Regions from separate parts of the Sinomonas terricola genome, predicted to be linked through region 1. Evidence: riboswitches for the same ligand, from Rfam matches in the RefSeq annotation. Region 1 holds a riboswitch; each other region holds the start of a gene.

Region 1 (10,219 bases):
CGGACGCGGAGCGAGCACGGTCTGACGGGGAGCCGGGCCTGCGGGACTCCGATGCTCGAGCGAAGGAGCGCGCATGAGCCCCAACGTGACGCTCCTCATCATCTCCGGCGTGCTGTTCGCGTGCGGAATCTACCTGCTTCTTGAACGGAGCCTCACCCGCGTCCTCCTCGGGCTGCTCATGCTCACGAACGGTGCGAACCTTCTCCTGCTCACGACTGGCGGCTACGCGGGCCTCGCGCCGTTCTTCGCCAAGGGCACGGATCCGCGCGCATACAGCGATCCGCTCCCGCAGGCGTTCGTGCTCACGTCGATCGTGATCAGCTTCGCCGTGACGGCGTTCATGCTCGCGCTCATCTACCGCACGTGGCAGCTTGGCCGCGCCGACGAGGTCGCCGACGACATCGAGGACCGCCGTGTCGCCTCCCAGTCGGGCTGGGTTGCCGAGGACGACGCCGATGTGCCCGCCGATCTGAGCGAGTTCCCGAGCGTCGAGGAGGCCGCCGCGGCGGACTGGGAGGCCCTGCATTCCGGCCCGCGCGAGAAGGCGTACGCCCGCGACGCCGACGAGAAGGCTGAGGGGAGCCTCGAATGAGCCTTGCAAGCCTCGCGCCGCTCGCCGTCGTCCTTCCCATCTTCGGCGCGGCGGTGACGTTCATGCTCCTGCGCCAGGAGCGCGCGCAGCGGATCGTGAGCATCGGCGTGCTCGCCGCGACGCTGGTCCTCGAGATCGCGCTGCTCCTCTCGGTGTGGGGCGGCGGAACCGTGGCCGTGCCGATCGGGGGGTGGGTGCCGCCGTGGGGCATCACGCTCGTCGTCGACCAGTTCTCCTCGCTCATGCTCGTCGTCTCGAGCTCCGTGAGCCTCGCCGTCCTCGTGTACGCGGTGTCGCAGGGCATTGCGGACGGGGACAAGGACGGGCCGATCTCGGTGTTCCACCCGAGCTTCCTCATCCTCATCGCGGGGGTCTCGGACGCGTTCCTCGCGGGCGACCTCTTCAACCTGTACGTCGGCTTCGAGATGCTCCTCACCGCGAGCTACGTGCTCCTCACGCTCGGAGGAACGACGGCGAGGATCCGCGCCGGGGTGACCTACGTCGTCGTGAGCGTCGTCTCCTCGCTCCTGTTCCTCGTCGCCATCGCGATGGTCTACGCGGCCACGGGCACCGTGAACATGGCGGACCTCGCTGTGAAGCTCGGGCAGCTCGCGCCCGAGACGCAGGTGCTCCTCCACGTCATGCTGCTCATCGGCTTCGGGATCAAGGCCGCGGTCTTCCCGCTCTCGTTCTGGCTCCCGGACTCGTACCCGACCGCCCCGGCCCCCGTCACGGCCGTGTTCGCAGGACTCCTCACGAAGGTCGGCGTCTACGCGTTCGTGCGCACGGAGACGCTCCTGTTCCCCGGCGACCAGCTCAACACCCCGCTCATGGTCGTCGCGCTCCTGACCATGGTCATAGGCATCCTCGGTGCGCTCGCGCAGACCGACATCAAGCGACTGTTGTCCTTCACCCTCGTCAGCCATATCGGGTACATGGTGTTCGGCCTCTCGATGAGCTCCGTGATCGGGCTCGCCGCGACGGTCTTCTACGTCATGCATCACATCACGGTGCAGACGTCCCTGTTCCTCGTCGCGGGGCTCATCGAGCGGCGCGCCGGCTCCGCGTCCATCGATCGGCTCGGCGGCCTCGCGAAGCTCTCGCCTCTCCTGGCCCTCCTGTACTTCATCCCGGCCATGAACCTCGCGGGGATCCCGCCGCTCTCGGGGTTCCTCGGCAAGCTCGGCCTCGTCCAGGCCGGTGTCGCGCTCGGGACGCCCATGGCGCTGGCCGTCGTCGTCGCCGGCGTCGTGGTGAGCCTCCTGACCCTGCTGGCCATGGCGCGCGTGTGGGGGCGCGCATTCTGGCGGTCGATCGACGACGCCGACAATCCCGATGCCGCCCTCCTCGCTCCCGCGCGGGCCGGCTCGATGCCCCGCGCGATGGTTGGCGCAACCGCCGGACTCGTGGGGCTCGGCCTTGCCCTCTCGGTCTTCGCCGGGCCGCTCTTCCAGGTCAGCGAGGAGGCCGCGAAGGAGATGCTCGACCGCACGCCGTACATCACCGCGGTGCTTGGTTCCCAGCCGGGCGCTCAGCAGCCGGGCGCTCAGGGGGCGGTGCGCCCGTGAGCCCCGTTCGCCGTCGGACGTCGCTGCGCAAGGAACTCCCGCTCCTCGCATGGCTCGTGATCGTGTGGGGCGCCCTGTGGCAGGATTTCAGCCCCGGCAATCTCGTGTTCGGCCTCGTGCTCGCGCTCCTTGTGACCCGATTCCTGGCGCTCCCGCCGGTCGAGCTGAGCGGGCGCTTCAACGTGTTCCACGCCGCGCGCTACGCCTTCGTGTTCGTGGGGCAGCTCGTCGCCGCGAGCGCGACCCTGCTCCGGCTCGCGGTGACCGTCGGGCCGCGGGTGAGCAGCGCCGTCGTCGCCGTCCCCCTGCGGAGCCACGCGGATCTCATGGTGACCGCAACGGGCCACCTCGTCTCGCTCATCCCCGGCTCGCTCATCGTCGACGTGGACCGAGCCAACGCGACGCTGTACGTCCACGGCATCGACGTGCCGGACGCCGCCGCGGCCGAACGCGTGCGCCGCTCCGTGCTCGCGACCGAGGCCGAGCTCATCCGGATCATGGGCACGAGGGAGGAGCTCGCGCTCGTGCGGGACGAGGAGCAGCTTCGCCGAGACGAATCGAGGGGAACCCTATGACGTTCATGGACGGGGTCCTCGTGGTGTGCAGCGTCCTGCTCGCGCTCGGGGCGCTCGGCGCGGTGGTCCGCATGATCAAGGGCCCTGCCCTGCTGGATCGGGTGCTCGCGGCGGACGTCCTGCTCGTCGTGCTCGCGTCGGCGCTCATCGTGGACATGGCCGCGCACCGGAATACGGACAACCTCCCGCTCGTCGTCGCGATCACGCTCATAGGCTTCGTGGGCTCGGTGACCGTCGCGCGCTTCGTGCAGGATCGGAGGCAGCCGTGAACCCTGGTCTTGACGCGGGCATCGACGTGATCGCGGGCGTGCTCATGGTGCTCGGGGCGCTCATGTCCCTCGGGGCCGCGATTGGACTCCTCCGCTTCCCCGACCTCCTCACGCGCATGCACGCCGCAACGAAGCCACAGGTGCTCGGGTCTTTGCTGCTGCTCACCGCGCTCGGGCTCGAACTGCGATCGTGGGCGCTCGTGCCCCTGCTCGTCGTCGCGTGGATCTTCCAGCTCCTGACCGTTCCCGTGTCCGCCCACATGGTTGGCCGCGCGGGGTACCGGACGAAGCACGTCGACAAGGCCGCGCTCACGGTCGACGAGCTCGATGAGGTCGTGGCGCGCGTCGAGCGGACCGACGAGGCCGGCTGAGACCCGGCGCCGCGTCGCGCTTCTCGAGACGGTTTGCGGCCGAGAAGACGCCCTCAGTGCGTCTTCTCGTGCACAAGCCGTCTCGGGTCACATCCGGAGCCAGCGTTCGAGCCTGAAACTGCCCTCGGCGCGTCGGAGCCCGGGAACCCCCCGCTACACCGCGTCCGGCGTGCTGTTGAAGCGCGCGATCGCCTTCTGCGTGAACCGCTGTGTGAGGACCTGGATCGTGGCTCCGACCGAGGCGGAGACCAACGCGAACACGAGGGTGTCGCGGAGGCTCTGCTCGATGTTGGTGGCGTCCTTGGGCGGCTTGTTGCCCGTGCTCTTCTCCCACACGGCGTCGACGACCTTGGTGGCGGCGAAGCCGGCGCCGAGGCTGATGGCGGTCCCGAACAGCTTGATGAGGATGGTCACGTCCGTCTCCTTCGCAGTCGGCGCAGAACAGGCGCTCTTCCGCCCAGCCTAGCGGTAGACTGTCGTCACTTCATACGACAGGGGAGCGCCGCCGTCGGGCATTGCTCGGCGCGCAGGGGCGCTGAGAGTGCGGACCACCGCAGACCCTCGAACCTGCTCCGGCTAATACCGGCGAAGGAAGTCGAGTTCTCAGGCAGTTCACGCTGCCGCCCCTCCTGCTCCAGTGGGAGGTAGAAATCATGGGCACCACCGTCAAGCCCGGCTACACGTGGCGCGTTGTCGACATCGTCGTTGCCGCCGTTGTCTCCGTCGCGTGCGGCGTCATCTTCTGGCTCTGGGACCAGGGCTACACAGGAATCCAGGCCGTCACGGCGGCGTTCGCGCCGCTCAGCGGCCTTTACTCGGGCGGCTGGCTCCTCGCCGGCGTGCTCGGCGGCCTCATCATCCGCAAGCCGGGGGCGGCCCTGTTCTGCGAGATCCTCGCGGCCGTGGTCGAGGCGCTGCTCGGCTCGCAGTTCGGCGTCACGGTGCTGCTCTCGGGCCTTGTGCAGGGCCTCGGGGCCGAGATTGGCTTCGCGATCTTCGCGTACCGCCGCTGGAACGTCGGCGTCGCGCTCCTCGCGGGCGCGCTCTCGGGCCTCGCGCTGGGCGTGAGCGAGGTCATCCAGTTCTTCGTCGAATGGGAGTTCGGCTGGCAGGTCGCGTACACGGTCTTCGCCGTGATCTCAGGCATCGTCATCGCGGGCCTGCTGAGCTGGCTCGCCGTGAAGGCGCTCGCGAAGACCGGCGCACTGTCCGCCTTCGCCGCGGGGCGCGCCGCGGACGTCTGAGATGCCCCCCGCAGCGCCCGCGGGTGTCAGGGCCCGCGGCTGGGGCTGGCGCCACGCGGGCCGAAAGGCCTTCGCCGTGAGCGGCCTCGACCTCGACATCGCGCCGGGCGAGCGCGTCCTCCTGCTCGGTGCGTCCGGCGCGGGCAAGTCGACGCTCCTGCACGCGCTCGCGGGCGTCCTCGGCGCGGCCGAGGAGGGCGAGGAACACGGCGAGCTCACGGTCGACGGCGTGCCGGCACCGAGTGCGCGCGGCCGCGCGGGGCTCGTGCTCCAGGACCCGGAGAGCCAGATCGCGATGGCCCGCGTGGGGGACGAGGTCGCGTTCGGGTGCGAGAACCTCGCCGTTCCGCGCGACGAGATCTGGCCGCGCGTGCATCGGGCGCTCGCCGACGTGGGCCTCGACCTTCCGCTCGACCGCCCCACCGCGGCCCTCTCGGGCGGCCAGAAGCAGCGGCTCGCACTCGCGGGGATCCTCGCGATGGAACCCGGCCTCGTGCTGCTCGACGAGCCGACCGCGAACCTCGACCCGGAGGGCGTCGAAGAGGTCCGCGAGGCCGTGCAGCGCAGCCTCGACCGCACGGGGGCGACGCTCGTCGTCGTCGAGCACCGGGTCTCGGTGTGGAGCGGGCTCGTGGACCGCGTCGTCGTGCTCGGTGCCGGCGGCGGGCTGCTCGCGGACGGCCCGCCCGAGCGCGTGCTCGCGGACGCGGGCGTACGACGGCGCCTGGCCGCCGCAGGCGTGTGGGTTCCGGGCTGGCATCCGCTCACCGGAGAAGAGCCGGCCAAGCCGCTCCGACCGGCGAACGGCGGCGGCGAGCTGCATGGGGGCTCCTTGCTCCGCGCGGAGGGTCTCGCCGTCGGCCGCTCGCCGAAGCTTCCGCCCGTCGTGGGCGGGATCGACCTGGCGCTCCGCGAGGGCCACGCGACGAGCGTGACCGGGCCGAACGGGGCCGGCAAGTCGACGCTTGCGCTCACGCTCGCGGGGCTCCTGCCCGCCGTCGGCGGTCGGCTCACGGCGCTTCCGCCGCTCGCGCTGGGGGCCAGCTCGAGCCCACACCGCTGGCGATCGAGCGAGCTCGTGAGCCGGATCGGGACCGTGTTCCAGGAGCCCGAGCACCAGTTCCTCACGCCGCGCGTCCTCGACGAACTCGAGTTCGGGCCGCGCCGCGTCGCCAAGCTGTCCGAGAAGGACGTGCGGCGCATCGTGGACGGGCTCCTCGAGCGGCTCCGCCTCGAGCGCCTCGCCGGGGCGAATCCGTTCACGCTCTCGGGCGGCGAGAAGCGGCGCCTCTCCGTCGCGACGATGCTCGCGACGAGCCCGCGGATCCTCGTCCTCGACGAGCCGACGTTCGGCCAGGACGCCCTCACATGGGCCGAGCTCGTGCGGCTCCTCGCCGACCTGCTCGCACAGGGCACGGCACTGCTCGCCGTCACGCACGACGAGGACTTCACGACCGCCCTCTCGGACACTGTCTATCGCGTCGATGGCGGGCGCGCTGCACGCGTGGAGGCCGCGGCATGAGCGCGGACATCTGTGTCGATGGCGGGCGCGCTGCACGCGTGGAGGCCGCGGCATGAGCGTGGACATCCTCACCCCCGACGTCGCCAACTCCGTCCTCGCGCGGGCCAACCCCGTCGCGAAGCTCGCGGCTGCCCTCTGCATCACGGTCACGCTGCTGTTGAGCGTCGATTGGGTCTCGGCGTCCGTGGCCCTCGCGTGCGAGCTGTGCCTCGTGCCGCTGCTCGGGGTGCGCCCGGGAACCCTCGCGAAGAGGACGTGGCCCCTCGTCGCGGCCGCCGCCATCGCTGCCTATTCGACGGCGTTGCTGGGCGTCAAGGCTGGGCCGGTATGGCTTCAGCTCGGGCCGGCCGCCTTCCAGATTGTGCTCTCCGAGCACTCCGTGCTCACGGGCGCGGCGATCGGCCTACGCGGCCTCGCGATCGCGCTCCCCGGCGTCTTCCTCCTCTTCTCCACCGACCCTACCGATCTCGCCGACGGCCTCGCGCAGAAGCTCCGCCTCCCGAGCCGATTCGTGCTCGGCGCGCTCGCGGGAATGCGGCTTGTCGGGCTGCTCGTGGACGAATGGCGCACGCTCGGGCTCGCGCGCCGCGCCCGCGGCGTGGGGACCGGCCACAGCCCCATAGCGCGCTTCCGGGCTTTCCTCGGCCAGGCGTTCGCGCTCCTCGTCCTCGCGATCCGGCGGGCCACGCGGCTCGCCGTCGCGATGGAGGCTCGCGGCTTCGGGGGCGTCGTGGACGGGCGTGCCGCGCCGCGCACGTGGGCGCGCGAGTCGAGCTTTTCGCGGCTCGACGCGTGGGTTCTCCTCTCCGGGGTGGGGATCGCGGCGCTCGCGGTGGGCGCCGCCGTCGTCCTCGGGACCTGGAACGTCGTGTGGGGGTAGCGCGCGCAAGCGATAGGTGACGGTTGGACGGGGCGGAACGCGAGCGCTCCGCCTCTGGTGCTCCGCACGCCGTCGTGGGATCGTGGCCCGCGGGGGAGGACCACCGCAATCCAAGGAGCCCACGATGTTTGAAATCTCCGGATCGTTCTCGAGCTTCAGCGTTGACGACGTCGAGAAGGCGCGCGACTTCTATGCCGGAACCCTGGGATTCCAGGCGGCGGACGCCTTGGGCGGCGGGCTCGACCTCACGCTTCCGGGCGGCGGGCGCGTCTATGCGTACCCGAAGTCGGACCACGTGCCCGCGACGCATACGGTGCTGAACCTCGTCGTGCCTGACATCGAGGCGGCCGTGGCATCGCTCCACGAGCTCGGGATCCGCACCGACCACTACCCGAGCACACCCGAGATGCCGCTCGACGAGAACGGAATCCTGCGCGATCCGAATGCTCCCGAAGGCTTCGGGATGGCATGGTTCAAGGACCCGGCGGGCAACGTCATCTCGGTCTTGGCTCAGCCTTAGGTCCTTGCAATATCTCATGAGAGTGTGCTAGCGAGCGGTCTAGACCGCCTGAGGACACAGTTTGGTGTCGAATTCGGGGTGCCTATCGCATCTGTGATATTTTGGCCGACATGGCGCAACAGACTGCTGAAACCGTCGGGGCGATTCTGCGCGAAGTGCGCAGCGACAAGGGCTGGACCCAGGGCCAGCTCGCAGCGGAGCTGGGCACAAGCCAAAGCGCCGTCGCCCGCATGGAGCAGGGCAAGCAGAATCTGAGCCTCAAGATGCTCCAGCGCATCGAGGACATCCTCGGCCAGCGCATCCTCAATATCGGCCCGTCCAAGATGACCCATCTCCGGGTCGAGGGCGGGCGCCGCCTCTCCGGCGCCGTCGACGTCAACACGTCGAAGAACGCGGGCGTGGCCCTTCTGTGCGCGAGCCTCATCAACCGCGGCACGACGACGCTGCGCAACCTCGCGCGCATCGAGGAGGTCAACCGGATCGTCGAGGTGCTCACGTCGATCGGCGTCGAATGCACGTGGCTACCGGCAGCCCCAGGCGAGCAGCCGCGCGACCTCCAGATCCGCCGCCCCACCGTCCTCGACCTCGAGGCCATGGACGTCGAGGCCGCCCGGCGCACGCGCAGCGTCATCATGCTTCTCGGCCCGCTGCTCGACGAGCGCAGCGAGTACAAGCTCCCGTATGCGGGCGGCTGCGACCTCGGCACGCGCACGGTCGAGCCGCACATGCAGGCCCTCCGCACGTTCGGGCTCGCGGTCGAGGCGACCAACGGCTTCTACTCCGTGCGTGCCCCCGAGGCCGACGGCCACGACCGCACGTTCGTGCTCACGGAACGCGGCGACACCGTCACCGAGAACGCGATCATGGCCGCCGCACACCGCGAGGGGCTCACAGTGATCCGCAACGCCTCGCCGAACTACATGGTCCAGGACCTGTGCTTCTACTTGCAGAGCCTCGGCGTGGAGATCGAGGGCGTCGGGACCACGACGCTGCGGATCCGGGGCCGTTCGCGCATTCACCAGGACATCGACTACTGGCCGTCGGAGGACCCGATCGAGGCCATGAGCCTCATCACGGCGGCTGTCGTGACGAACTCGCAGGTGACGGTGCGCCGCGTGCCGATCGAGTTCATGGAGATCGAGCTCGCGACGCTCATGCAAATGGGCCAGCAGCTCGAGATCTCGGGCGAGTACATGGCGCGCAACGGCCGCACGCGCCTCGTGGACGTGACCACGCTCCCCTCGGAGCTCGAGGCGCCCGCGGACAAGATCCACCCCATGCCCTTCCCGGGCCTCAACATCGACAACCTGCCGTTCTTCGCGGTCATCGCGGCGAACGCGACCGGCCAGACCCTCATCCACGACTGGGTCTACGAGAACCGGGCCATCTACCTCACGGAGCTCAACCGGCTCGGCGCCCAGATCCAGCTCCTCGACCCGCACCGCATCTACGTCAATGGGCCCACGAAGTGGCGCGCCGCCGAAGTCGGCTGCCCGCCCGCGCTCCGCCCCGCGGCCTGCATCCTCCTCGCGATGCTCGCGGCCCGCGGCACGAGCGAGCTGCGGAACATCTACGTGATCGAGCGCGGGTACCAGGACCTCGCCGAGCGGCTCAACTCGATCGGCGCTCGGATCGAGTACTTCCAGGACTGAGCTCGCCCGCTGCACCCGCCGAACGGGGTCAGCGCGGGACGGCGCCTTCGATCAGCGCAATGATCGCCGGGTCGTCCGGAAGGACGCGCGGCCGGAAACGGTGAACTGTTCCGTCCGGCAGCACGAGGAACTTCTCGAAATTCCAGATGATGCGACCCGCCTGGCCGGTCGTGTCGGGCGTCTTGGTGAGCTCCCGGTACAGGGGATGCGCGGTGCGGCCGTTGACGCGCACCTTTGCCATGATCGGGAAGGTGACGCCCCACGTCGTCGTGCAGTATTCCGCGATCTTCTCCGAGTCGCGGTACTCCTGGAGGAACTGGTTGCTCGGGAACGCGAGCACCGTGAAGCCCCTCTTCCCGTAGCGCTTCTGCAGCTCCTCGAGCTGCCCGTACTGGGGCGCGAGGCCGCAGCGGCTCGCGACGTTCACGACGAGCCGGACCGTGCCCGCCCACTCGCCGAACGTCGTCGTCCGTCCGGCCAGGGTGGTGACCGCGATCCCGTCAAGATCGGCCATGGTGCTCCCGTCAGCGCCCTCTCCCGGTAAGGCAAACGAACGGCGGCGGCACCGGGTTCACCCTTGGGGCAGCAGAAACTCGATCGCTCGGCGGGCTGACGCGTGCTCGGATCGCGAACTAGGTTGGTTCACACCTGTCAGCCCGCTGTGCCTTGATCTGGAGGGATCATGACCACTCTTCGACATCGCGTGGCCGCCGCCGCGGGGGTCCTCGCGCTCGGCGTCACGGCCGGTGCCGTCGCCGCTCCCGCCTCTGCCGATCCGAGACAGACCACGAAGTCTCCGACCGCCGTCGGCTTCGGCGGCGCCGTGACCACGGTCGACGCGGACGCCACGGCCGCGGGCCTCGACGTCCTGCGCAAGGGCGGCAACGCCGTCGACGCCGCCGTCGCGGCGGCAGCCACCCTCGGGGTGACCGAGCCGTACAGCGCGGGCATCGGCGGCGGCGGGTACTTCGTGTACTACGACGCCAAGACCCGCACGGTGCAGACGATCGACGGCCGCGAGACCGC
Region 2 (10,219 bases), on a different contig from region 1:
GACGACAATGCGGTAGTACGGCGCGCGCATCTTGCCGAAGCGCTTGAGTCGAATCTTAACGGCCACTTTTGTGGTCACTCCTGTTTCTGCACACGGATCGAGCCCACGCTTTCCGCTCCCGTGGGGCGGGCCGTACTCGGATGGGCTCTATTCGGACACGACGCGCGCGGAGAGAGGGGCCACGCGGATCGGGTACCCGACTATTGTGCCAGACTCGGCGACCGAATCGCGATTCCTCCGGGGAATTCGGATCACGAGCCCGCCCAGACGAAAAGCTCCTGGCGATCCGAGTCGTCGACGTCGGCCGCGAGCTTCGCGAGCTGCTCGACGTAGCCGTAGGCCTCCTGCGCGTCGAAGGGCAGGTCCTCCTGATCGACCCACGCCGCGGCCACGCGTTCGACCGCGTCCCCCTCGCCCTCGTCGGATTCGTAGGCGAGCAGTTCGGCGAGCGCGCGAATCATCGCGGGAGGGACAGCCAGGAGGGTATCGCTCGAGACGTCGACCATCGTGAGCTCGTAGTCGGCGCCCGCCGCGTGGACGGCGGATCCGACGAGCGTTCCGAGCTGCTCGATCTCATAGTCGGACACTCCGGGGATGCGGACGCCTTCTCCGTCCAGATTGGACGCCGACCCGGAGTCGAGCGCCAAAGCCCTCTGCAGGGCGTCGGCATGGGTCGAAACGAAGACTTCGGCGAATGGGCTGGGAGCTGACACGGTATCCCCCTTGAAAGGCGGGTGCCGATCGCCGGGCAGGCCCGGCGGCATCGGCGGCGAGACGGACAACGTGCCCGCGAATCCGCGGACACGTCGAGCGTAGCGCAGGAGCGGTCAGGCTGCACGAACCTGCTGGGGTCAGAGCGCCATGCGGATGGAATTGCGCCAGGGGTCCTCGAAGCGGAGCTCGAGGCCGGTGTGGTGTGTCGCAATGCCCGCGGCCTTGAGGCGGTCGGCGGCCGCGAGGATGTCATCGTGGGCGGGTACGTGGATGAGCACTTCCCCGAGGCCCAGCGTGTCCTTGCGCGGGCCCGCCCCGCGGCTGTTCCACACGTTCATGGCCATGTGGTGGTGATATTTGCCAGCAGAGACGAAGAGAGCCTGGCCGTGCCATCCAGCGGTCTGCTCGAAGCCGAGCGTCTCGACGTAGAAGCGATGCGCCGTGGGGATGTCGCCGACCTGGAGGTGCACGTGGCCGATGCCGGCCGCGGACTCGTGCTGGCCGTCGAGAGCCTGTTCCGTGAGGTTGGCGTTGAGGTAGGCCTGCGGCGGCAGCGGGAGGCTGTCCATGACGACCCGGCTCCCCTGCCACTCCCACGTGCTGCGCGGCTTGTCGAAGTAGAGCTCGACGCCGTTGCCCTCGGGGTCGGTGAAGTAGAAGGCCTCCGAGACGAGGTGGTCGGCGCTGCCTGCGAAGAGTCGCGGATCGTACCGGGCGGCCGTCGCAATCGCGGCTGCGAGGTCGGCTCGGCTCTCGAACAGGATCGCCGTGTGGAACAGGCCGGCCTCGCCGCGGCCCGGGATCTGGAGCCCCGCGGCGGGGCTCAGATGGATGATCGGGAGGCCATTGCGCCCGAGGAAGACTCCGCCCAGGGACTCCGAGATCGGCACGAGGCCGATCGCGCGCTCGTAGTAGTCGAGCATGAGGTTCATGTTGCCCACCTTGAGCATGACAGTGCCCATGCTCAGGTCCGCGGGCAGGAGGTCTTGGGCGCTGGCGGCAGGGACGGGGGCGGGCGTCGTCATGGGGGCTCCTCGGGTGGACTGACAACTTCAAGACTACATTTACTTGAAGCTTCAATCAAGGATTTCTATTCCCCGCCCCGGAGCGCTCGTCCCGCGCGCAGCACGCCACGCGGGCGGGAGAGCGTCGTCACGTCCCAGCGGGGGTCGGCGTCGAGCACGACGAGGTCCGCGGGCTCGCCCTCGCCGAGCGCCGGGGCGCCGAGCCACGACCGCGCTCCCCAGCACGCGGCGTCGACCGCTGCCTCGGCTCCCAGCGCCTCGGCGAGGAGCGCGATCTCCTCGGGAAGCCGGCCGTGCGCGATCACCGAGCCCGCATCGGTTCCCGCGTAGATTCGAACACCCGCTGCGTGGGCCTCGGCGATGCGCTCGAAGCGCCGCGCCCACAGGGCGCGCATCCGCGCGGCGTACGCGGGGAACTTCCCGTCGGCGCGCGCCGCGATGTCCGGAAAGGTCGCGACGTTGACGAGCGTCGGGACAATCGGGACGCCCAGCTCGGCGAGCCTCGGGAGATGGCGCGGCTGAAGGCCCGTCGCATGCTCGATGCAGTCGATCCCGGCGTCCAGCAGATCGTCGATCGTCGCCTCGGCGAAGGAATGCGCCGTCACGCGGGCCCCCTCGTCGTGCGCCGCACGGACGGCTTCGCGGACGACGGCGGCCGGGAACGCGGGGGCCAGATCGCCGGCCGAGCGGTCGATCCAGTCCGCGACGAGCTTGACCCAGCCGTCGCCGGCCTTGGCTTCGCGGCGCACCGCCTCGACAAGATCCTCGGGCTCGACCTCGACCGCGAGCCCGCGGAGGTAGCGTCGGCTGCGCGCGAGGTGCCGCCCGGAGCGGACGACGCGGGGAACGTCGCTGCGCGCGTCGAGCCACCGCGTGTCCGCGGGGCTCCCGCAGTCGCGCACGAGGAGCGTGCCGGCGGCGGCGTCGGTCCGCGCTTGCCGCAGGGTCTCGCCGTCGTCCGCCGCTCCCCCGGCCACGAGCCCGAGGTGACAGTGCGCGTCGACGAGACCCGGAACGACCCATCCCGCGAGCACGTTCGTGACGGGCCGCCCGGGCCGGACGTACGTCATGCGCCCGTCCACGATCCACCCCTCGGGGCGCGACTCTCCGCGCGCCGTGAGGATCGGCCCCATCAGGTGGACGACGTCATGAGCAGCATCCGTCATACCGCCCAGAGTAGCGGCCGTGCTAGCCTCCCTTTCGTCCACACGGGTGCCCTCGCAAGGGCTGAGATCAGGCTGGCGCGGCCTGCGACCGTCGAACCTGTCCGGGTCATGCCGGCGTAGGAAGTGAGGGCTCACACCTTGAGCACACCGGAAATGCAAGAACAGCACCCCGCCCACTCGCTCGCATTCCTCGAGGACGCCGAGCACGGCCTGCGGGTCCCCGTCACCGAGATCGCGCTCGACGACTCCCCCAACGGGCAGCCCAACGCGCCGCTGCGGGTCTACCGCACCGCGGGGCCGGGCAGCGACCCGGTCGTGGGGCTCCCGGCGTACCGCGCGTCGTGGATCGCGGAGCGCGACGACACGGAGGCATACGAGGGGCGCGAGCGGAACCTGCTCGACGACGGCCGCTCGGCCGTGCGGCGCGGCGCCGCCTCGGCCGAATGGAAGGGCGCGAAGCCCGTCCCAAGGCGGGCCAAGGACGGCCGCCGGGTGACGCAGATGCATTACGCGCGCCAGGGCGTGATCACGCCGGAGATGCGCTACGTCGCGCTCCGGGAGAGCTGCGACGTCGAGCTCGTCCGCAGCGAGGTCGCCGCGGGCCGTGCCATCATCCCGAACAACATCAACCACCCCGAGTCGGAGCCGATGATCATCGGCAAGGCGTTCCTCGTGAAGATCAACGCCAACATCGGCAACTCCGCCGTGACCTCCTCGATCGCCGAGGAGGTCGACAAGCTCCAGTGGGCCACCAAGTGGGGCGCGGACACGGTCATGGACCTCTCGACCGGTGACGACATCCACACGACGCGCGAATGGATCATCCGCAACTCCCCCGTGCCGATCGGTACTGTGCCGATCTACCAGGCGCTCGAGAAGGTCAATGGCGACGCCTCGAAGCTCACGTGGGAGATCTTCCGCGACACGGTCATCGAGCAGTGCGAGCAGGGCGTCGACTACATGACGATCCACGCGGGCGTGCTCCTGCGCTACGTGCCGCTCACCGCGAACCGCGTCACGGGAATCGTCTCGCGCGGCGGATCGATCATGGCTGGCTGGTGCCTCGCGCACCACGAGGAGAACTTCCTCTACACGCATTTCGACGAGCTGTGCGAGATCTTCGCGCAGTACGACGTCGCGTTCTCCCTCGGCGACGGCCTGCGCCCGGGCTCCACGGCGGACGCGAACGACGCCGCTCAGTTCGCCGAGCTCGACACGCTCGCCGAGCTCACCAAGCGGGCATGGACGTACGACGTGCAGGTCATGGTCGAGGGGCCGGGCCACATTCCATTCCACCTCGTCCGCGAGAACGTCGAGCGGCAGCAGGAGCTGTGTGACGGCGCGCCGTTCTACACGCTCGGCCCGCTCGTGACCGACGTGGCGCCGGGCTACGACCACATCACGTCCGCGATCGGCGCGACCGAAATCGCTCGGTACGGCACCGCGATGCTGTGCTACGTGACGCCGAAGGAGCACCTCGGGCTCCCGAACAAGGACGACGTCAAGACGGGCGTCATCACGTACAAGATCGCGGCGCACTCGGCCGACCTCGCGAAGGGTCACCCGGGCGCGCACGAGCGCGACGACGCCCTCTCGAAGGCCCGCTTCGAGTTCCGGTGGAAGGACCAGTTCTCGCTCTCGCTCGACCCCGCGACGGCCGAGGCGTTCCACGACGAAACGCTGCCCGCAGAGCCGGCCAAGACGGCTCACTTCTGCTCGATGTGCGGCCCGAAGTTCTGCTCTATGCGCATCTCGCAGGACATCCGGAACGAGTTCGGCTCGAAGGAAGCGCAGGAAGCCATCGTCGAGGTCACCGAGGGCATGAAGCAGAAGTCGGCTGAGTTCCTCGCCCAGGGCGGCAAGGTCTACCTGCCCGAGACAATCTCGGTCGGTTCGCCGGAGTAGACGTGCAATAGCCTGAACAGCACGAAGGGCCCGGTTCGCGCCGGGCCCTTCGTGCTCTGCGGGGCTCTAATTCCCGAGGAACTTCTCGAAGCCCTTCGGAAGATTGAGCGCGGCCGGATCGAAGTCCGGCTGGGCCTGCTGGCCGAAGGCCGAGCCTCCCTGAAGGGCGTTCGCGGCGCCCGCGGCGCGCTTCTGCTCCGCCTCTCGGAGCTGCTGGGCTGCCTTGGCGGGGTTACCCGAGCGCGCCTTCTTCTTGTTGTTCTTGCCCGTGGGCTTGCGAGACCCTCCGCCGGCTCCCGGAACGCCCGGCATGCCGGGGATCCCGCCGCCTTGCGCCATGCGACGCATCATCTTCTGCGCCTGGCCAAAGCGCTCGAGAAGCCCATTGACCTCGGAGACGTGCACGCCCGAGCCCTTGGCGATGCGGGAACGGCGCGAGCCGTTGATGATCTTCGGCGCAACGCGTTCGTGGGGCGTCATCGAGCGCACGATCGCCTCGACGCGGTCGATTTCGCGCTCGTCGAACTGTTCGAGCTGCTGCCGGAACTGCGCGGCCCCCGGCATCATCATGAGCAGCTTCTTCATCGAGCCCATCTTGCGGATCTGCTGCATCTGGGCGAGGAAGTCCTCAAGCGTGAAGTCCTCCTGGTCGGCGAACTTCTTCGCCATCCGGGCGGCTTCGCCCTTGTCCCAGTTCGCTTCGGCCTGCTCGATGAGCGTGAGGACGTCGCCCATGTCGAGGATGCGCGAGGCCATGCGGTCCGGGTGGAAGAGCTCGAAGTCGTCGAGGCCCTCGCCCGTCGACGCGAACATGACCGGGCGGCCGGTGACGGACGCGACGGACAGCGCGGCGCCGCCGCGTGCATCGCCGTCGAGCTTCGTGAGCACGACGCCAGTGAAGTCGACGCCCTCTTCGAACGCCTTCGCCGTGTTGACGGCGTCCTGGCCGATCATCGCGTCGATGACGAAGAGGACCTCGTCGGGATTCACAGCGGCGCGGATGTCTGCGGCCTGCTGCATCATCTCGGCGTCGATGCCAAGGCGGCCGGCGGTGTCCACGATCACGACGTCGTGGAGCTTCTGGCGCGCCTGCTCGACGCCGCCCCGGGCGACGCCGACCGGGTCGCCCGTGGGGGCCTCGAACTCGGACTGGACGCCGGGGTGCGGCGCGTAGACGGCGACGCCCGCGCGCTGGCCGACGACCTGGAGCTGGGTCACGGCATTGGGGCGCTGGAGGTCGGCAGCGACGAGGATGGGCGAGTGCCCCTGGCCCTTGAGCCACTTCGCGAGCTTGCCCGCGAGCGTCGTCTTGCCGGCACCCTGGAGGCCAGCGAGCATAATGACGGTCGGGGGATTCTTCGCGAGGCGGACACGACGGGTCTCGCCGCCGAGAATCGTCACGAGCTCATCGTTGACGATCTTGACGATCTGCTGGCTCGGGTTGAGCGCCGCGGCGACCTCGGCCCCGAGCGCGCGCTCGCGCACGCGTGCGGCGAAGTCGCGCACGACCGGCACGGCAACGTCGGCGTCGAGCAGCGCGCGACGGATCTCGCGGACGGTGGCGTCAACGTCGGCCTCGCTCAGGCGCCCCTTGCCGCGGAGGTTCTTGAACGTCGCAGTCAGTCGGTCCGAGAGGGAGTTGAACACGTGACGGAGTCGCTTTCGGTGATGGGAATCGGCCGCCCGGGGGCGGTTCTGCCGTTTCAAGGGTATCAATGGCATGCTTGGCACCGTGACGACGCAGACATCTGACCAGCAGCACGTCCGCCAGCCCCAGCCCGCGCCGTCGGCCGCCCCGGGAAACCCGCAGCCCGTGAGGAGCCTCCTCATCCTCGGCGCCTCGGGCGACCTCACAGGCCGCCTTCTCTTCCCAGGGCTCGCGCGCCTCATCGCAACCGGCCGCCATGAGGGCCTGACGATCGTGGGCGCGGGCCACGAGGACTGGAGCGCGGAGCAATGGTCCGAGCGGGTCCACGACGCGACTGCGGCCGCACTCGCGGAGTCGACGCCCGAAGGGCGGGCAGAGCTCGAGCGCATCCGGCAGGAGTCGCGCTATGTCCAGCTCGACGTCACGGCACCCGGCGCTCTCGCGGGTATCATCGCGGAACTCCCCGCACCCGCCGCGGTGTATTTCGCGCTTCCGCCCCAGATCGCCCAGAAGGCCTGCGAGACGCTGAACCCGCACGACCTGCCCGAGGGGACGCGCCTAGCCCTCGAGAAGCCCTTCGGCTCATCGGCCGCTTCAGCCGCAGCCCTCAACGAGACGCTCAGGGCGCTCCTGCCCGAGCAGCAGATCCACCGCGTGGACCACTTCCTCGGCAAGGGAACGGTCCTCAACATCCTCGGCCTGCGCTTCGCCAACAACTTCCTCGAACCCGTCTGGAACCGCGACCACATCGAGAAGGTCGAGATCTTCTTCGACGAGGACCTCGCGCTCGAGGGGCGCGCCGGGTACTACGATCGCGCAGGAGCCCTGCGCGACATGATCCAGAGCCACCTCCTGCACGTCATGGCGATCCTCGCGATGGACGCCCCGGCCCGACTCGACGAGCGCGATCTCCGCGACGCGATCAGCTCGGTGCTGCGCGCCGCGCGCGTCGAAAAGCCGTTCGATGCGACCACCCGCCGCGCCCGCTACGCCGCTGGGAGCATCGCGGGCCGCAGCATCCCGGACTACACCGCGGAGGAGGGCGTCGACGCGACCCGCGGAACCGAGACGCTCGCCGAGATCACCGTGACCCTCGCGAGCTGGCGCTGGGCTGGCGTGCCGTTCATCCTCCGCTCCGGGAAGGCCCTCGGGATGCGCCGCAAGGAGGCCATCGTCACGTTCAAGCCCGTCCCGCACCTCCCTGAAGGGTTCACAGGCGTCGACGAGCCGAATCGGCTGCGCATCGGCTTCGGCCCCGACGTCCTCCAGCTCGACGTCGACATCAATGGTCCCGGGGACGTCATGACGCTCAACCGCGTGACCCTCGACGCGGACCTCAGCGAGACCGACCTTCTCCCCTATGGCGAAGTGCTCGAGGGGATCCTCAACGCCGATCCGCTCCTCTCGGTGCGCGGTGACACGGCCGAGAACTGCTGGAGCATCGTCGACCCCGTTCTCGCCGCGTGGGCGGCCGACGAAGTGCCCATGGACACATATCCGGCCGGGAGCGCGGGACCGTCCGGGTGGGCCACGTCGGCGCCCGGCGAGGACGGGGCCGGCGGGCGCCTGAGCGGCCCGGAAACGGCGGGAGACGCGTGATCTGATCGTGCCCTGCCCGCAGCGCGAGCCCTGCCCGCAGCGCGGACCGGACTAGATCGCGTCGCGTCCGCGCTCGCCCGTGCGGACGCGGATCGCATCGTCCACTCGAACGGTCCAGACTTTCCCGTCTCCCGCGCGGCCGGTGTTCGCGGCGGTGATGATGGCGTCGAGGATATCGTCGGACTGCTCGTCCGTGGCGAGCACCTCGACGCGGACCTTGGGCACGAGGTCCACGCTGTATTGCGCGCCGCGGTAGACCTCGGTGTATCCCCGCTGCTGGCCGTAGCCGCTCGCGGTGCTGACCGTGAGCCCCTGGACTCCGTAGGATTCGAGGCTTTCCCGGACGGCGTCAAGTTTTTCGGGGCGGACAATCGCGGTAATGAGCTTCACGGACTCACTGTAGCCGCGCTGCCCGCGGTGACGAGCTCCGGCTCGCGCACGGATTCCCCACGAGGCTCGATGGGGGCCGGGCGGGCACCGCCGCCGGCCTTCGTCCCCAGCGGATGGAACGCGCGGCCCGCCTCCGCGTCCGAGTGGTACGCCGTCTCGGCGTGGATCGCGAGGTCGACACCGGCCTCCTCGACGTCTTTCGAGACGCGGAAGCCCAGAGTCGCCTTGACGGCGAGGCCGATAGCGAGGGCCACGGCGAACGAGTACCCGAGCACGGCACCGGTTCCGAGGGCCTGCTTGCCGAGAAGGTCGAAGCCGCCGCCATAGAACAGGCCCTGGCCCGGAACCGGCGCCCCCGGACTCGCCGCGAGGCCGATGAAGAGCGTCCCGACGATGCCGCCCACGAGGTGCACGCCGACGACGTCGAGCGAATCGTCGTAGCCGAACCGGTACTTGAGGCCGACCGCGAGCGCGCAGACGGCGCCCGCTACAAGGCCGAGGACGATCGACCAGAGCGGCGAGAGCGATGCACACGACGGCGTGATCGCCACGAGGCCGGCGACGGCGCCCGACGCCGCGCCGAACGAGGTCGCGTGGCCGTCGCGGAACTTCTCCACGACGAGCCAGCTCAGGACGGCGGCGCACGGCGCCACGAGCGTGTTGATCCATGCAAACGCCGCCTCGCCGTTCGCGCCCAGGGCCGAGCCCGCGTTGAAGCCGAACCACCCGAACCACAGGAGGCCGCAGCCGAGCATGACGAGGGGGAGGCTGTGCGGGCGGTGATTCGGATCCTTGCCGAAGCCGAGGCGCTTGCCGAGCACGAGCGCGAGGGCGAGGCCCGCAGCACCCGCGTTGACCTCGACGGCGGTGCCGCCCGCGAAGTCGATGAGGCCCAGGTGGTTGAGCCAGCCGCCCACAAACGTTCCGTCGGCGGCCTTCTTCCCGTCGAAGACCCAATGCGCCACGGGGAAGTACACGAGCACGGCCCAGAGCGCGGCGAACACCATCCACGAGCCGAACTTCGCCCGGTCCGCGATGGCCCCCGAGATGAGCGCGACCGTGACGGTCGCGAAGACGCCTTGGAAGCCGACGAACGCGAGCTCGGGGACCGTCCCGACAAGCGGCAGGTCAGTGCCGGTCGAGAGCAGGCCGTGGAGTCCGAACAGCTGGAACGGATTGCCCACGAGACCGCCGAACGCGTCCGGGCCGAACGACATCGAGTACCCGACGGTGATCCACAGGACACCCACGATCGCGAGCGCGCCGAAGCTCATCATCATCATGTTGAGCATCGACTTCACGCGGGTCATGCCGCCATAGAAGATCGCGAGGCCCGGAGACATGAGGAGGACGAGGGCCGCGGAGATGAGGACCCAGGCGGTGTCGCCAGCATTCATGTGTCGTTGCGCCTTCCGGGGGCAGAGTTGCTTTCTGCCGTCCAGATTCCCGGGGCGGTGTTTCAGACTTCAGGCGGCGATGTTGCTCTCGTGTTACAAGATTCCCACCGATGTAAAGAGCACGTCACCGAAACGTTAACACGATGTTTCATCCGCTTGTTTCCGGGGTTTTCGCGAGGTGCGCACACGCCGCACAAAACAGCGGACGACGGCGGGGAGTCCCGCCGTCGTCCGCTTGCCTCTTGTGCCTGACAGCTTCGCTGCCACGCGGTGATCTTCGTCAGATCGCGGCTGCCCCTCGCTCGCCGGTCCTGACCCTGATCGCCTCGTGGACGTCTACCGTCCACACTTTGCCGTCTCCGGCACGGCCCGTGT
Region 3 (10,219 bases), on a different contig from region 1:
CGGTCGCCGAGCGCAGTCGGCCCGCCATGACCTCGATGGCCTGCGCGTTCGCGTCGACGCACACGAAGCGGCGGCCGAGCTCATGCGCCGCCGCCCCGAGAGTCCCCGAACCCGCGAAGAAGTCCAGCACCCAATCGCCCGGCCGCGAGCTCGCGGCGACCATGCGCCGTACGAGCCTGACGGGCTTTTGCGTCGGATAGCCCGTCTTCTCACGCCCTGTCGGGGAGACGATCGTGTGCCACCACACATCCGTGGGGAGCTTGCCGAGCTCCCTCTTCTCGGGCGTCACGAGGCCCGGGGCCATGTACGGCTCGCGGTCCACCTCGGCGCTGTCGAAGTGGTACTTCTCGGGATCCTTGACGTACACGAGGATCGTGTCGTGCTTCGTGGGCCAGCGCCGGCGGCTGCGCGCGCCGAAGTCGTACGCCCACACGATCTCGTTGAGGAAGCACTCGCGCCCGAAGATCACATCGAGCATGACCTTCGCGTAATGGACTTCGCGGTAGTCGAGGTGGAGATACAGCGTGCCGTCGTTCGAGAGGACGCGCCAGGCCTCGAGGAGCCGAGGCTCGAGGAAGGCCCAGTAGTCGCCGAACGCGTCGTCGTAGCGGTGCAGGGCGCCCTTGATCGTCTCGTAGCGCTGGCCGCCGAAGCCGATGCGGTCGCCGTCGCTGCTCCGCACCATCGTCATGGACTGGCGGCGCTGGGCGCGACCCGTGTTGAAGGGCGGGTCGATGTAGACCATCGTGAACGCGCCGTCGGGCAGCGACGGGAGGAACTCCGCGTTGTCTGCCTCGACGACGAGATCAGGCCCGTCAGGGTGCCACACACCCTCCGGCCGGACCGCGCCCGTCGGCACGCTCGCGCCCACGCGCGCGCCTAGTCGGCCTGCGTGCGGCTCACGACCTCGCCCTCGACGCGGCGGGTCCGCGAACGACGGCGCCGGGCCGCAAGCACGCCTCGGTCCACGCCTTCCTCGGCGTCGCCCTGGAGGAAGACGGCCGCAGCCTGGGCTGCCGCGCCCTGCTCCGCTGGGCTCTGTTCGGCCTCGGCCGGAGCCTTCTTGGACGTGCCCCGGCGACGGCGGCCCTCGCCGCTCGTCTGGGAACGTGCCTGGCGGTCGGAGCGCCCGTGGCCGTGGCCGTGCTTGCCCTCGCCCTCGGCGCGCTCTCCCTTGGCCTCGCCCTCAACGGGCTCGCCGGACTTCGCCTCCTCGCGGGGCTTCGCACCTCGCCGGGGCTCGCCGCGCCCCTTGCCGCCGCCGCGGCGCGACTTCTTGGATGGCCCGCCGAGATCCTCGAGGGCCTCTGCTTCGACGCCCTCGAGCACGCGCTTATGCCGCGGGAGACGGCCCTTCGTGCCCTCCTGGATGCCGAGGTCAGAGTACAGGTGCGCCGAGGACGAATACGTCTCGACCGGCTCCGGGACGTCGAGGCCGAGCGCCTTGTTGATGAGGGTCCATCGCGGCACGTCCTCCCAATCGACGAACGTGACCGCGGTGCCCTTCTGGCCCGCGCGGCCCGTGCGGCCCACGCGGTGGAGGTAGGCCTTCTCGTCTTCGGGGCACTGGAAGTTGATGACGTGGGTGACGTCCTCGACGTCGATGCCGCGGGCCGCGACATCCGTTGCCACGAGGACGTCCACCTTGTTGTTTCGGAACGCACGCAGCGCCTGCTCGCGCGCCCCCTGCCCGAGGTCACCGTGCAGGGCCGCGGCCGCGAAGCCGCGGTCCACGAGCTCCTCGGCGAGCTTCGCCGCCGTGCGCTTGGTCTTCGTGAAGATGATCGTCCTGCCGCGGCCCTCGGCCTGGAGGATGCGCGCCACGACCTCGTCCTTGTCGAGGTGGTGGGCCCGGTAGATGACCTGGCGGATGTCCTTCTTCGTGATCGAGTCGTCGTCCGGCTCCGACGCACGGATGTGCGTGGGGCGGCTCATGTAGCGGCGTGCCATGGCGACGACGGGCCCCGGCATGGTCGCCGAGAAGAGGAGCGTCTGGCGAACGGCCGGAACCGCGCCGAGCAGCGTCTCGACGTCGGGGAGGAAGCCGAGGTCGAGCATCTCGTCCGCCTCGTCGAGCACCACGATCCGCACGTTCTTGAGGTTGAGGTGGCGCTGGCGGTGCAGGTCGATGAGGCGGCCGGGCGTTCCGACGATGACGTCGACGCCGCGCTGGAGTGCCTCGATCTGCGGCTCGTATGCGCGGCCGCCGTAGATCACCTCGGTGCGGAGGCTCGTACGCTTGCTCGCGGTCTGAAGGTCCTGGGAGACCTGAAGCGCGAGTTCCCGCGTGGGGACGATGATAAGGGCCTGCGGTGCACCGGGGGCCGGGAGCTTCGCGTAGTCGGGGTGGTCGGGGGCGACGGCGCGCTGGAGCGTCGGGATGCCGAAGCCGAGCGTCTTGCCCGTGCCCGTCTTGGCCTGGCCGATGATGTCGTGCCCGCCCAGCGCGACGCCGAGCGTCATCGACTGGATCGGGAACGGGTGGAGGATCCCCGCGTCCGCGAGGGACTGCGCGATCTCCGGGACAACCCCGTAGTCGCTGAAGGTCTGCTGTGCCTCCTGGCGCACCGGGGCGTCGTTGGTAATGGTCTCCTGCGTCTCGAGCGTCTCCTCGCCCGAATCGTCCAGAAGCAGTTCCTGGGTGTGAAGCTCGTTCAAAGGGGCTGCGTCCCTTTCCATCTGGGCCGGGACTGGCCGCTCAACGGACTGTCCTCAGGGCGGGCGGCAGGGGACTCGCATTCGCCTAGATTGTCCGGAGCGGCCGATCGTGACGGCCGTCCAGTGGAAGCCGATCGCGGGCTATCAGGGTGTCAGCGCGGGGCTGGCAGGTGAAAAAGCAGATCGCGTCAAATACGACCGGGCATCCAATAACGTGACAAGGATATCGTGGGGGCCCGGAAAGCCGGGAATTGTGTGGCGCGACACACGGAGTCGGCTGCCTCGTCGCCGGGCCGTGGTCGTCGGACGCTCCTGCCGATTATCCACATGGATCGGAAGGGGCAGGCGCGAACTCTGCCTGGCGGCAAGAGTGGCCTCATGAAAACTCTCGACCTCTCACGTCTCGGCCCTCGGCTCGCCTTCGCCAGGAACGCGCGGGGACGGGCCTGAAGTCCCATTGCGCCTAGACGCGTTCGAAGAGCACGAGGCGCTTCCGGATGTCGGCCGTCACGAGCCTCACACGCACCGTGGTTCCCGATTCCATCTCGCCCTCGCAGCGGGCCGTGACCGGCGGGTCGGAAAGCTGGACCGTGCCGAACGGCTTCCCCGCAGCTTGGGGCCGGCCGCCGTTCTGCGAGCTTGCGATGCGATCGAGCGGCTGGGACGGCCGGCCGTTGCCGTTGCCGGGCCCCTGGCCGTCGTCGCTCGCGGCCGGCTTCGAGCCCGAGACCACGACGGCGTCGTACTCCTGGCCCACGCAGTTCACGAGGAGCGCCGCCTCGACGAGATCGAGCGACGCACGCTCGACCTGGGCCGCGAGATGGTCCGAAGCTGCCATGAGGCCCGGTAGGGCGGGAAGGGCCTCGCGCACCCAGCCGGGAACATCGCCGTCGTTCGCGAGAGCCTCGCAGAGCACGAGGACGAAGCGGTCCACGAGCCGCCGCAGGGGCGCCGTCGTATGCGCGTAGGGCGCGGCGATGGCCGCCTGCACGGGGTTGTCCGGCAGTGCGCCGTCGAACGGCGTGTACGTCGCGCCGCGGAAGAGCGCGGCCGCCGCATGCAGGATCGCAAGGTGTCGCGGATCGGAGGCCTCGAGCGTCCGCAGGTACTCGCCGTAGGCCATGGCGCCGTCCCATGGGCGGCCGAGGGCCTGCGTCTGGCGGCGGAAATGGCGCAGGGACTTCTCGTCGGGCGGCGGCATGGTGCGGAGGATCCCGATTCCGCCGTCCATCATGAGCTTCGCGGCGGCCATGCCGGTCATGAGCGAGATCTGCGCGTTCCAGTCCTCGACCGGGCGCTGCGCGGCCGCCTCGATCCGATAGCCGCCCTCGTCAGTCGGGACGATCTCCTGCTCGGGGAGGTTGAGGCTTGCCCCGCCGCGGGCCCGCTCGAGCGCCACGCGCTTGAGCCCCACCTCCTTGAGCAGCATGAGAGGCTCGACGGCGGTGCCCGCGTCGATCTGGGCCTGCACCTCGGCGTAGTTGAGCTTCGCACGACTGCGGATCCGGGCACGGGCGAGGCCGACATCGGTGACGTCGCCGTCCGCGTCGAGCCGGAAGTCCCACACGAACGCGCCTCGCACGGTGTCGGCGAGGAGGCTTCCGGCGTCGTCGGTGATGTCCTGCGGGTGCAGCGGGACTTTCGCGTCGGCCGCGTAGATCGTCTGGCCGCGGCGCCGCGTCTCGGCGTCCAGCTCGCCTGCGGGCCGGACGAAGGCCGGGACATCCGCGATCGCGTAGCGGACGCGGTAGCCCGCGCCGTCCCGCTCGATGTGGAGGGCCTGGTCGAGATCGGTCGATTCGGGCGGATCGATCGTGACGAAGTCGACCCGGGTGGCGTCGGCGTCCGGGAGCCGAAGCGAGGCAATGGCCGCCTCGGCGTCCGCGACCGCCGCCGCCGGATACTCGGAGGCGAGCTGGAACTCTTCGCGCAGAGCGGCGAACGCGGCCACGATCGCCTCGGCTCCCGCGTCGGTGCGGGGCGCCGCGGCTCTGGCCGGCTTCGGCGCGAAGTGTGATGGGCCCACGAGCGTCAGCCTAGACCCGAGCGCCGACATTGCGCAGCGGCCCGTGGTTGGAGGGGGCAGCACCCCTGGGAGGTGACCAATGGAGGGCTAGGAGAGCCCGTCCTGTCCGAGGCGCCACGGATGGGCCGGGAACACCCCGAGGATGCGGAGCTCCGTCGAGAAGAACGTGAGCTCCTCGAGGGCCCTCGCGAGCGGCGGCTCGTCGGGATGCCCCTCGACATCGACCATGAACATGGTCGCGGAGAACTGTCCGTCCACCATGTAGCTCTCGAGGCGCGTCATGTTGACGCCGTTGGTCGCGAAGCCGCCGAGCGCCTTGTAGAGCGCGGCCGGGATGTTCTTGACCCGGAACACGAAGCTCGTCACGTAGGGCCCGCTGCCCGCCTCGGGGAGGGGCTGCGGCGGGGCGAGGATCACGAAACGCGTCGTGTTGTGCTTGTGGTCCTCGATGTCCGAGGCGAGGATTTCGAGGCCATAGCGCTGCGCCGCGAGCGGCGGGGCGATCGAGAGCTTCGTCGGATCCCCCCACTCCGCGACCTCGCGCGCGGAGCCAGCCGTATCCCCTGCGACAACCGGCGTGAGGCCGTGGGCTCGGATGAACCCGCGGCACTGCGCGAGCGCGTGCACGTGGCTGTGCACCTCGCGCGCCCCCTCGATGCTCGCACCCGGGATGCCCATGAGGCTGAAGCGGATGCGCAGGAAGTGCTCGCCGATGATCTGGAGGCTCGTCGTGGGCAAGAGCAGGTGGATGTCCGCGACGCGGCCGGCGACCGTGTTGTCGATGGGGATCATGGCGTACTGGGCCTCGCCGCTGTCCACGGCCGCGAATGCGTCCTCGAACGTCGCGCACGGGAGCGCGTCGGCACCCGGGAAGGCCTCGAGGGCGGCCATATGCGAGTTCGCGCCAGGCTCGCCCTGATAGGCGACGACGGTCATGCGCGAGCCGCCCCCGGGGCGAGGGCCGGCAGCTGGGCGCGGAGCCGGGCTGCGGCGTCCGCGGGATCGTCGGCGTCCGTGACGGCGCGGACGACGACGACGCGGCTCGCCCCCGACTCGACGACCGCCCCGACGTTCGAGTGGTCGATTCCGCCGATCGCGAACCAGGGGAGCGTGGGCGCACCCGCGTCGGATGCCTCGGCCGTGCGGCGGGCCGCGTACTCGACGAGTCCGAGGCCGACCGCCGTTCGCCCCGGCTTCGTCGGGGTGGCCCACAGCGGCCCCGTGCAGAAGTACGAAAGCCGCGGTGCGCCGTCGTCCGCCGTGCTCGCGCCGGCTGCGAGGGCCGCGTCGACCTGCTCGGGCGCGTGGGTCGAGAGCCCGACGGCGACAGAGCCGCCGAGGACGCGGCGCACGGCCTCAAGCGGCAGGTCCTTCTGGCCCACGTGGAACACGGGCGCCCCCGAGAGCAGCGCGATGTCGGCCCGGTCGTTGACGGCCCACAGCTTCCCGTGGCGCTCGGCGGCCTCGCGGAGCACGTCGAGGAGCTCGAGCTCTTCGGCGGCCTCGATCTGCTTGTCGCGGAGCTGGATGATGTCGACGCCGCCCGAGAACGCCGCGTCCACGAAGGCCGCGAAGTCGCCGCGGCCCTTCCGGGCGTCGGTGCACACGTAAAGCTGGGCGTCGGGCAAGTGCATGGCAACTAGACTAGTCCTCAGTACTGCGGGAGCCCGCGAGTGTGACACCCCGTCCGAACCCTGACGGCCGGCGGCGCATCGTGAGCCGGGCTGAGAGGGCTGTGTGCCGACCGTGAGAACCTGATCCGGGTTGTGCCGGCGTAGGGAAGGACAGCGTATTCATGGACGGACGCGACGCGGTGACGCATCCCGCGGAGGTCGACGTCGCCGTCGTCGGCGCGGGCGTCGTGGGCCTCGGGATCGCGTGGGAGGCCGCGTGCTCGGGCCGCCGCGTCGTCGTCGTCGATCCGGCGCCTGGCACGGGCGCGAGCTTCGCGGCGGCCGGCATGCTCGCCGCCGTGAGCGAGTACCACTACCAAGAGGAAGACCTCCTCGGCCTTACCCTCGAATCCGCACGGCTGTGGCCCGGGTTCGCCCGGCCGCTCGGCACCGAAGCCGGCAATCTCAGCACGCCGACGCTGTGCGTCGCGGGGGACGCGGCGGACCGCCAGGCACTCGCCGACCTCCGCGCAGTCCAAGAGGCCCACGGGCTCGGCGTCCGGCCGCTCACGGTGCGCGAAGCCCGGTCGCTCGAGCCCATGCTCGCCCCCGCGATCGCAGGCGCGTTCGAGATCACCGCGGACCATCAGGTCGACCCGCGCCGCCTCGTCGCCGCGATCCTGGCCCGGCTCGGGACCGGAGCCGTCATCCGGCAGCGGGCCGAATCCCTCGTCTGGGCGGGCGACGGGGCGCGCGTTGTCGGCGTGCGGCTCGCGGATGGGAGCGAGCTGCGCGCGGGGGAGACGATCGTCGCGAACGGCCTCGGCGCGCGTGAGCTCGCGGGCCTTCCCGTCCCGCTGCCGCTCCGGCCCGTGTACGGCGACATCCTCCGGCTGCGCGTGCCCGAGAGCCTGCGGCCGCTCGTGACCGCGACAGTGAGGGGCCTCGTGCGCGGCAAGCCCGTCTATCTCGTGCCCCGAGCGGACGGGACCCTCGTCATCGGCGCCACGCAGCGCGAGGACGGCTCCGACGCGGTCTCCGCGGGCGGCGTCTACGAGCTCCTCCGCGACGCCCAGGCACTCGTCCCGGCCGTCGCCGAGCTCGAGCTGTACGAGACGACCGCGCGTGCCCGTCCCGGGACGCCGGACAACGCGCCGCTGCTCGGACGCGTCGCCGCGCGCTGGGCCCCCGGCGCAGCGGACGACGGCGGGGCGCCGCCTCACGCGCAGGACGTCGCCGGGCTCATCGTCGCGACGGGATTCTTCCGCCACGGCGTCCTGCTCACACCGGCCGCCGCTCGGATCTGCGTCGACCTGCTCGACGGACGCGCCGACGAGCGCTGGCACGCCTTCCGGCCCGACCGCTTTGCCCGGGTTCCGCACGAGACCCACGCTTCCTACGGGAGGACAGCATGAATCCCTCGACCACCACCCTCGCCGTGACCGTCAACGGCGAACCCCGCGATGTCGCGGCCGGATCGACGGTGCTCGATCTCGTCGCAGCGGCGACCGGGCGCGAGGTCGGCGCTGACGGGCGGCCGGCCGACGGCGGGCGGCTCGGAGTCGCCGTCGCCCTCAATTCAGAAGTGGTGCCCCGCGCTCGCTGGGCCACCACCCCGCTCGCGGCGGGCGACGCCGTCGAGCTCGTCACAGCCATGCAAGGAGGCTGATGTGGAGATCCGCACCGACACCGCAGCAGGTGCCCTAGGGCGCGAGCCGCTTCTCGCCGCCGACCCCTTCGTCGTCGACGGTATCGAGCTGGGCTCGCGGCTCATCATCGGCACCGGCGGGGCCCCGAGCCTCGACGGCCTCGGCGACGCCCTCGAGGCCTCGGGCACCGAGCTCACGACCGTCGCGATGCGCCGGTTCTCGCCCGCCGAGCAGGGCTCCCTGTTCCAGCTCCTCGTGGACAAGGGGATCCGCATCCTGCCGAACACCGCGGGCTGCTTCACCGCGCGCGACGCCGTGCTGACGGCGGAGCTCGCACGCGAGGCCCTCGAGACCGACTGGGTCAAGCTCGAGGTCATCGCCGACGAGACGACCCTCCTGCCGGACCCGATCGAGCTCGCGGACGCGACGGAGCAGCTTGTGAATCGGGGCTTCAAGGTGTTCGCGTACACGAACGACGATCCCGTGCTCGCCCGGCGCCTCGAACAGCTCGGGGCCGTCGCGGTCATGCCGCTCGGCGCGCCGATCGGCACGGGGCTCGGGATCCTCAATCCGCACAACATCGAGCTCATCGTCGCCCGCGCCGAGGTTCCCGTGGTCCTCGACGCCGGGATCGGCACGGCGTCCGACGCGGCCCTCGCGATGGAGCTCGGCTGCGACGCCGTACTGCTCGCGACCGCCGTGACCCGGGCTCAGGACCCGGTCCGGATGGCCGCCGCGTTCCGCCACGCCGTCGTCGCAGGCCGCCTCGCCTCGCAGGCGGGGCGCATCCCGAAGCGCGAGCACGCGCTCGCGTCGAGCCCGATGGAGGGCCGCGCGCAGTTCCTTTAGGTGGATCCGCGCAGTCGGGAGGCGCCTCGGTCTCCGTTCATTCTTAGGCAGCCGCCCAAGCCGGCGGGATCGATACGGTCTCAGTCGGCCCAAGCACTCTTGCGCAGCCCTAGCCGGAAACGCCTACTTTCGCTTTTGCGTGATCAGACCGCGAATGGCGATCACGAGAAAAGCCAGACTCAAGCCGATGCAAATCGACCAAAGTAGACCTAGCAGAGGCCGGAAGATAATGAACGACCCGAATCCAGCAATGAATACGGGCCAGTTGAATCGTCGCCGCTCCGTGGTGGTCATGCATCCCATGGTACTCGCTTCCTTTCAACTATCCCGTGATGAGACTGACGAGATACCAGAATCCGCCGACGACCACGGCGCAGAAGAACGGCTGGCTCCCGCACCACGCGTTCAGGTCCAGCGTCCGCGGCGGATTGTCGGCTATCAGTCGAACAATGTTCTCGGATCCCTGGAAATTTCCATCAATGTATGTCGACAGTGTCCCGTTGCAAGAGTATGGGTTGCGTCCCGTCCCACACGGTCGTGCCGTAGCTGCTCGAACAGAAAGTGTCGAGTTGCCCGGTAGCGTGGGCCGGGACTGTTGATTGCGGCGCAAGAAGGAGGGCCAAGACCATCGCCGCTGTGACCCAGAGGATTGTCGCACTTTGGCGAGCCCCCTTGCGGCGTCGTTGGTGAACGGTCACAGCGGACGGCGCGATTTGCATTGTCATCACAATTCCCCCGAACTGATTTCTCTGACAAGGGATGTCCTTGTGCGGAAATCATAGCCATTTGCTCGATGCCCGTTAGAGTGTCTGAAATAGTACCGGACCGCCAATTGCTGAGGGGCGTCGCGTGCTACCTTGCGAGGAGCGTTAGACGGCCAGCCGGTTCGTTTGATTCTTCAGGCTGAAGCCGGTAGCTCCTGAGTATGCAGAGCCAATTGGGGGGTGGCGACGCGGCCAACATCCGGAGGAGTGTTCTTCCGCTCTCGGTATTGTTGGCGCTCGAGTCGGGCCCGTCTTACGCGTACGAGCTGGCCAGGCGGCTGCGGGGCGTCCATGACCTGGTGAGTGCTGAGAACGACCTCTATGGGTGCCTCAAACGGCTCCGAAGTCGCGGCTTCCTTGCCTTCGAGTGGAAGGAATCGGCTAAGGGACCTCCTCAGAAGCTCTACCGGCTCACCGAAAAGGGACTTGACCATCTTGCAGTCCTGATCGAGGTATGGGGCGAGCTGCGGGCGGCGCTCTTGCAGATGCGTCACGTCGGAACGAACGACGCAGCTCGCCCGTGACGGCACGGCTCGGTCCGGCCTACCCTCGGACCATGGGCGAGCTCGAAGTACTCGATGATGCGCGGCTTGCGGAAGAGCTCGAGATGCTCCCCGAATGGAAGCACCGACTCGGCGGGCTCGTGACGGTCTACAAGCT

Evidence for each region. Region 1 has a riboswitch for thiamine pyrophosphate ahead of SPF06_RS21100 (ECF transporter S component). Riboswitches for the same ligand answer to the same signal wherever they lie in the genome.
Region 2: another riboswitch for thiamine pyrophosphate. It lies ahead of thiC (phosphomethylpyrimidine synthase ThiC); the one in region 1 lies ahead of SPF06_RS21100 (ECF transporter S component).
Region 3: another riboswitch for thiamine pyrophosphate. It lies ahead of thiO (glycine oxidase ThiO); the one in region 1 lies ahead of SPF06_RS21100 (ECF transporter S component).

What each region holds. Positions count from the first base shown of each region.
Region 1 covers NZ_JAYGGQ010000024.1:14,052-24,270, forward strand. Annotated here, with positions in the region: gene SPF06_RS21065 (Na+/H+ antiporter subunit A) at 1-77, shown strand, start outside; gene SPF06_RS21070 (Na(+)/H(+) antiporter subunit C) at 74-592, shown strand; gene SPF06_RS21075 (Na+/H+ antiporter subunit D) at 589-2,160, shown strand; gene SPF06_RS21080 (Na+/H+ antiporter subunit E) at 2,157-2,735, shown strand; gene SPF06_RS21085 (MrpF/PhaF family protein) at 2,741-3,004, shown strand; gene mnhG (monovalent cation/H(+) antiporter subunit G) at 3,001-3,375, shown strand; gene SPF06_RS21095 (DUF4235 domain-containing protein) at 3,529-3,789, opposite strand; TPP riboswitch at 3,859-3,986, shown strand; gene SPF06_RS21100 (ECF transporter S component) at 4,029-4,619, shown strand; gene SPF06_RS21105 (ABC transporter ATP-binding protein) at 4,621-6,141, shown strand; gene SPF06_RS21110 (energy-coupling factor transporter transmembrane component T family protein) at 6,194-7,021, shown strand; gene SPF06_RS21115 (VOC family protein) at 7,146-7,541, shown strand; gene SPF06_RS21120 (UDP-N-acetylglucosamine 1-carboxyvinyltransferase) at 7,652-9,193, shown strand; gene SPF06_RS21125 (glutathione peroxidase) at 9,222-9,707, opposite strand; gene ggt (gamma-glutamyltransferase) at 9,876-10,219, shown strand, end outside.
Region 2 covers NZ_JAYGGQ010000015.1:71,461-81,679, forward strand. Annotated here, with positions in the region: gene rpsP (30S ribosomal protein S16) at 1-66, opposite strand, end outside; gene SPF06_RS17675 (hypothetical protein) at 252-713, opposite strand; gene SPF06_RS17680 (VOC family protein) at 852-1,739, opposite strand; gene SPF06_RS17685 (amidohydrolase family protein) at 1,805-2,905, opposite strand; TPP riboswitch at 2,938-3,045, shown strand; gene thiC (phosphomethylpyrimidine synthase ThiC) at 3,059-4,810, shown strand; gene ffh (signal recognition particle protein) at 4,877-6,457, opposite strand; gene SPF06_RS17700 (glucose-6-phosphate dehydrogenase) at 6,531-8,057, shown strand; gene SPF06_RS17705 (P-II family nitrogen regulator) at 8,109-8,447, opposite strand; gene SPF06_RS17710 (ammonium transporter) at 8,444-9,844, opposite strand; gene SPF06_RS17715 (P-II family nitrogen regulator) at 10,125-10,219, opposite strand, start outside.
Region 3 covers NZ_JAYGGQ010000001.1:104,953-115,171, reverse strand. Annotated here, with positions in the region: gene SPF06_RS00465 (DNA-methyltransferase) at 1-871, opposite strand, end outside; gene SPF06_RS00460 (DEAD/DEAH box helicase) at 880-2,658, opposite strand; gene SPF06_RS00455 (RNB domain-containing ribonuclease) at 3,122-4,684, opposite strand; gene SPF06_RS00450 (prephenate dehydratase) at 4,772-5,620, opposite strand; gene thiE (thiamine phosphate synthase) at 5,617-6,318, opposite strand; TPP riboswitch at 6,334-6,482, shown strand; gene thiO (glycine oxidase ThiO) at 6,480-7,712, shown strand; gene thiS (sulfur carrier protein ThiS) at 7,709-7,966, shown strand; gene SPF06_RS00430 (thiazole synthase) at 7,974-8,795, shown strand; gene SPF06_RS00425 (hypothetical protein) at 8,919-9,089, opposite strand; gene SPF06_RS00420 (PadR family transcriptional regulator) at 9,721-10,083, shown strand; gene SPF06_RS00415 (4a-hydroxytetrahydrobiopterin dehydratase) at 10,116-10,219, shown strand, end outside.